Panacibacter microcysteis: one gene and its partner. The protein of the gene in region 2 binds, or shares a complex with, the protein of the main gene of each other region. Links are inferred from orthologs where the notes say so. Each region holds a gene or a part of one and is shown on either strand. Other genes may lie near its edges.

Region 1 (3,128 bases), 300 kb from region 2 along the record:
TGAAGCAGTACGTATACGAGCATTTGCCAATGCAGGCACTTAAAACAAACTTTGAACAGATTGTTGGTGCCGGCTACAGCGTAAGCCTTTTTACGGACTGGCAAAGTGATACGATCAATGAAGTTTGGATTAAAACAAAAGATACAGATGGCTTTAGTGCGCCGCCAGAATTTTTTGGCGCTAAAGCTGCGACAAAGAATATGCATCCCATCGCCACACTGTCTGCAGAAAACTGTACCGATCAAATGGGTGTTGCGGGGCCATGGTTTGAAAGAATGCCGCATTTTAAAATGGGCTTTACACCCAGCAGTGGTGTGGAATTGCAGGCAGAATATTTTGTTGCAAAGCAGGACGCTGCAGAAGCGATCTTTGCCGTAGCAAAACTCGGAAAGCAGGTAGGCCCGCATCTTTTTATTACGGAGATACGTACCATAGCCGCAGATGATCTCTGGATGAGCCCCTGCTACAAACAGGATTCGGTAGCTATTCACTTTACATTGAAACAGGAAATACCTGAAGTAATGCGGTTGTTACCCGTGATTGAAAAAACACTCGCACCATATGATGCAAAACCACACTGGGGAAAGTTATTCACTTACAAGCATAAAGATTTACTCAGCCGTTATAAAAAAATGACTGCCTTTACAGCAATGGTAAAAGAATACGATCCAAAAGGCAAGTTCAGGAATGCATACCTTGAGCGCAACGTATAAAGTGTGCGCCACAAAAAAGGTCCGCTGCAAGGCGGACCTTTTTTTATACCTGGAAATTGTATGTTTTACTGTTCTGTTTCGGCAAATACCTGTTTGGCTTTATCAAATCTTTCCCTGAAGTCTATGTACCGTTTTTGCAGTGAAACATGCTCCTCATCTGCGGCGTTGGCCTGCCGTGCATTTTCTTCATCGCGCATAAACGCTGCAATATTCATTTTGTGCAGGTGCATTTCATGTTTTAGTTCATCTATCTGCCGGCGAAAATCCGCAAACTGTTCTTTTGATTTGTTTACAAAGCCGGTTGTTTCAGCATCCTGCTTTTTTGCAGCCAGTTCTGCGAGGTGATCATCAAAGATCCGGAGTACAGTAATGTCTTCATTCATTTCTGCTATCCAGAGCCTGTAGCGTAAATGCAATTTCATAAGCGATGTATTGCCTGCCATACGAGGTGTTTTGTTCATAACAAATTTAACTGAATGGTTAGTATAACCATCACCAATAAAAGAAAAATATGTGCCAGTTGTAAAAATAAAAAAGCAGCCTGTTAAAGCTGCTTCTTCTTCATTACGATTGTCTGTATGCTACACCAATCCTTTTGCGCTTAAATATCTTTCTGCATCCAACGCTGCCATACAACCGCTACCTGCTGCCGTTACAGCCTGGCGGTAAATTTTATCCTGTACATCACCTGCTGCAAATACACCTTCTACATTTGTTTTAGAAGTGCCGGGCACTGTTTTTATATAACCGGCTTCATCCATGTCGAGAAATGATTTAAAAATACCGCTGTTGGGCTCATGGCCAATGGCCACAAAAAATGCGCTTACCGGGACCGTTTGCTCCACACCGGTAACGTTATTTTTGATACGCACAGCTTCTGTTTTCGTTTCACCAACAATCTCCAGGGTATCGTTGTTCCAGTATATTTTGATGTTGGGTGTGGCCTTTACCCTGTCCTGCATGATCTTACTGGCTTTCATACCATTTTCGTCTTTTCTAACGATCATGTGCACGGTGCTTGCCAGTTTGGACAGGTATAACGCTTCTTCACACGCCGTATCACCGGCACCTACAATGGCCACTTCTTTACCACGAAAGAAAAACCCATCGCATACTGCGCATGCGCTAACACCATAACCGTTGAGGCGTTGTTCGCTTTCAAGCCCCAGCCATTTGGCTGATGCACCTGTTGAAATAATTACTGCATCTGCTTCTATCCATTTGCCTTCATCTATCTGTACTTTATGTACCGGGCCGCTAAAGTCTACCGCTGTAGCCAGGCCATAACGTACATCTGTGCCCATGCGCAGTGCCTGCTTTTCAAAATCTACCATCATTTCAGGGCCCTGTATTCCTTCAGGGTAGCCGGGATAATTTTCAACCTCTGTTGTAATAGTAAGCTGGCCACCGGGTTGAATACCCTGGTACAACACCGGCTTCATATTGGCACGTGCTGCATAAATAGCAGCAGTATAACCAGCCGGGCCGGAACCTATAATTAAACAATGTACTTTTTCTGTAACGCCGTTTTCCATATCGTATTCAATAATTTTTTGTTTACAAACTGTTGTTCTTTGAGCATCGCCTGTTGTGTCACTCACTGCACCGTTCCGTTTTTATGGCGGCTGCAGCGTAGCGTATCAGCACCTGCTAAATGGCACTATACATTACCTGCAGGTATAAACCGCGAAGCTATGAAAAGATGACTGCTGCTTTGCAGTACAAGAGTGCGACGCAACGGAAGCCTGATACCTGCACTGCAGCAGGGTTCATAATGTCTTTCTTACTTATAAAGACGGCAAAGTTACGTTGTGCTTACATAATAAATAATGCTGCAAAATACATCTGCATTACTTGGGGATAATGAGCGTTTTGTACTGCACCGCATAACCGCTGAAGCCACCCAGTGCACCGTTACTGATGTTTCCCAATACTTTGCCCGGTGTAGAAAACGGGTTGCCATTGCTTTGCCACGCAAACTCCCAGGTGTTCCAGAAAAGATAGGTAGCGCGGTCTATATTGCAGTATTTGAGTGTTACAGTATCTCCCCTGTGTACAAAGCCATAACTCTCCTGCTGAATGGGGTCTTCGAGACTGTTTTTATCCCAGCCCGCATCAAACTGCAGGGTAACGGTTATGCCATCTACCACCTGGTCATCAAAAACAGAATTAAGACCTGGCAGAAAACGACCATTATTTACACTTGTAAAATAGCGTACATAATTGCCTAGGCCCGGCGGGTCGGTTACCGTAAGCATTAAAGCACACAAAGTAGTGTCTTCTACAAAAGGAACGGGCTTCCAGAATAAGGAGTCAACCGTTTTTGTAAGCCTTGGAATAGTAGTGGTGGAGCTGTATGTTTCTCCGTCTTTGGTGGTAACATTGAGCGTATACGTTTTGTCCAGCTCGCCAATC
Region 2 (3,135 bases):
TGATTGCCTGGTCTGCAAAAAGTTTTTGGTTACGCTCGTAGTTTTCTTTTGCCTGTTGCAGCTTTACTTCATTTAAAGAAATATCGCCCCTGTTGCCTTTTAACGAAACGGATGCGTTGTTGAGTGAGGCTTTTGCATTGAGTATGTCTGCTTCAGCTGCTTTATAATCAGCTTCCATCTGCAGCAGTTGCACCTGCAGTTCATCATCGTCAATTGTTGCAACCAGTTGTCCCGAACTTACAGAGTCGTAATCCTGCACAACGATATCTTTTACATAACCGGATACACGCGGCAATACGGCAGCTATCTGTGTTTCTACCTGTGCGTTATCTGTTGTTTCGTGAGCAAGCGCGTAGGAGATTTTGGTATAGCCTATTATACCACCTGCTATTAATACGGCTGAGAGAATAATGATTCTTAAAGGAGATCTTTTTTTCTTTGGTTGTAATTCCTGCTGTTCCATAACGTTTGTTATTCTGAATGTTATATTGTTAGTTTTTTAGTAAGTGTGAGCGTAGCAGATCCTGCAGATGATCTATCAATCTCTTCTTGAATTTCGGATCTTCGTAAGGCACATAATCGGGGTCTTTATCAATAAGCTTGTTGCACATTTTTCTTGACAGTAATACCTGGTTAAATGTGCCGAATACAGATGCCATTACCAGTGGTGCATCTACTTTTCTGAATACACCTTTTTTAATGCCGCTTTCTATAATGCCCCTGACGGCGATAGAATTGGGTGAAATAATATCAATGATCGTATTCTGCAGACCTTCGCGCTGGTGCAGCATCAGCTCCTGGTGAATAACGCGATGAAACAACCTGTTGTGAAAGATCTTGTTTACATATACGTCCACCACTTTCTCCAGCTTTTGTATTTCAGAAAGCGTACTGTCTTTTACCAGTTCCTCTATAATACCTTTTGTGTAAGCCGACTTATAAGCTACCATGGCTTCGAATAATTTTTCTTTCGATCCGAAGTAATAGTTTACCATGGCCACATTTACTTCTGCTTTGGCTGCAAGCTCACGTATAGATGTGCCTTCGAACCCTTTTTCTGCGAAAAGCTCTACGGCTGTGTTGATGATATGCTCTTTTTTATCGTTCATTGATGTTGCAATTACAAACACAAAATTAAACAAATGTTTAAATTAAACAAACGTTTAATTAACGGGGTGCATATTTTTTACTTTTCTGTGAGATTTTGGTAGCCGGCATTTGGTTTTCATGGCAGCGGCTGTTGTGTCACTCACTTCAGGGTTCTGTTTTTATGGCGGCTGCAGCGTTTCGCTTATGCCAAAAGGTTAGCGGGCACTGTCAACTGTGAAGGAGCACCCGGCAGGTTTGTCATAAAACACAGTGTACGCTACGCAGCACAGTATAACAGTGTTGGAAGAAGACAGGCGCTGACCGTACCAGGAGCTGCTGCATAAAGCTTTTGCTGTACAAGTGTGCGACGCAACAATAGCCCGATGCATGTACACCTGCCGGGTACATGCACAAAAAAAGCAGGCTTTAAGCCTGCTTTTCAAACATTGTACGTACACTATTATAAATGTGCCTGTATCTTCTTTTCGAGCATTGATTTTGGCACAGCGCCAATTTGCTTGTCAACCACTTTGCCACCTTTTATAAAAAGAATAGCTGGTATGGAAGTGATACCGTAATTAACACTGACAGAAGGATTATGGTCAACATTTAGTTTGCCAATATTTACCTTACCGCTGTATTCTTTGGAAAGTTCTTCAATTACGGGACCAATTGCACGGCACGGACCACACCACTCAGCCCAAAAATCAATCACCGTCAATTTATCGCTATCCAGCACATCTGTCTGGAAGTTTGCATCTGTAAATTCTAAAGCCATGGTATTTTTGTTTTATGTTATGAATGATACCTCTGGAACAAATTTAAAACCAATTTTAAACAAGTTGTGCTTTTGTCAGATTGGTATTTGCTATGAGGTAATAGTTTGAAATTATTGACGAACCAGTACAACAAAACTGACAACGGGTCATCAAACATTTCAGGATAACAGGTTTTGCCGGGCAAGAAACTCGAGTTTATCATTGGCATCGAGCAGGCGATGGGTAAGTTCTTTATTCTCTTTTCTAAGTCTGTACACTTCATACGCTTTATCAACAAAAATCTTAATATCAGATTCGTTCCAGGGCTTGGTAAGGTATTTATAAACCTGGCCGCGGTTGATGGCATCTATTACGGCGTTGATATCTGTATAACCTGTAATAAGTATGCGGATGGGATCGGGAAAAGGTTCGAGAATAGATTCAAAAAATTCTATACCAGACATAACGGGCATACGCTGATCGCTTAATATCACATGCACTTCATGCTGCTCCAATATCTTTCTGCCCTCTTCTGCAGATTCTGCTGTAAACACATTAAACTCCCGCCTGAACGAGGCTTTAAAAGAAAGAAGGTTATGGGGCTCATCATCTATATATAGCACATTAATCATTGTACCGAATTATGAATTTGTTTAACAAATTATGCAATTTAGAATAACACGATCACTTAATCCCTTTAATAAACGTAAATTCTCTGTATTTTGTGTATAATTGCCATAATTTCATTTTATTACATCATTTGTCTCATGCAAACAAATTTGAGAATTAGGGCTTTCAGAGCAACTGAGGACTTTGAATCGTGCGTCAAATTTTATGAAGGACATAAAAAGGTTTTGGAGAACCATGGGATAACAAAAGTTACCTCATCCAATAATGAGTGGATGCAAAGCGACTCAGTGTTTGTAGTGGTAGTGGAAACACTGGATGGTGAAAAACTTTATGGTGGTGTAAGAATTCATGTGTCGAGCAGCACGTCGGGCCCATTGCCCATACAAACTGCCACCGGCAAATTAGACCCTAAAATTCATGATGTAGTACAAAACTATGCACAATATGGTGCAGGTGAATTGTGTGGGTTATGGAACTCTAAAGAAGTAGCAGGCTATGGTATTGGTAGCATCTTTCCTATAAGAGCAGCAACATCCATTACAAACCAGATAGGGCTGAGATCATTATTTTTTCTATGTTCCCCTGCTACACTGCGCTTCAATGAATGGATCGGCAGCCGCGTAATAGCTGAAGTTGGCAACAATGGTTCTTTCTATTA

The links.
Region 1: the proteins of trxA (region 2) and trxB are in contact, whole or in part, in a crystal structure (PDB 1F6M), measured with the Escherichia coli proteins. The link is inferred for Panacibacter microcysteis from one-to-one orthologs.

What each region holds. Positions count from the first base shown.
Region 1 is NZ_JADWYR010000001.1:255,974-259,101, forward strand. The notes cover bases 272-3,062. They hold trxB (thioredoxin-disulfide reductase), read right to left. Parts: upstream 2,249-3,062; coding sequence 1,295-2,248; downstream 272-1,294. Other genes in these bases: I5907_RS01085 (FAD-binding protein), read left to right, coding at 272-713; I5907_RS01090 (hypothetical protein), read right to left, coding at 779-1,135; I5907_RS01100 (DUF4249 domain-containing protein), read right to left, coding at 2,564-3,062. Also shown: more of I5907_RS01085, read left to right, coding at 1-271; more of I5907_RS01100, read right to left, coding at 3,063-3,128.
Region 2 is NZ_JADWYR010000001.1:554,916-558,050, forward strand. What follows is about bases 209-3,006. They hold trxA (thioredoxin), read right to left. Parts: upstream 1,868-3,006; coding sequence 1,550-1,867; downstream 209-1,549. Other genes in these bases: I5907_RS02275 (HlyD family secretion protein), read right to left, coding at 209-463; I5907_RS02280 (TetR/AcrR family transcriptional regulator), read right to left, coding at 492-1,109; I5907_RS02290 (response regulator), read right to left, coding at 2,027-2,479; I5907_RS02295 (hypothetical protein), read left to right, coding at 2,702-3,006. Outside these bases: more of I5907_RS02275, read right to left, coding at 1-208; more of I5907_RS02295, read left to right, coding at 3,007-3,135. UniProt on the Escherichia coli protein: Participates in various redox reactions through the reversible oxidation of its active center dithiol to a disulfide and catalyzes dithiol-disulfide exchange reactions.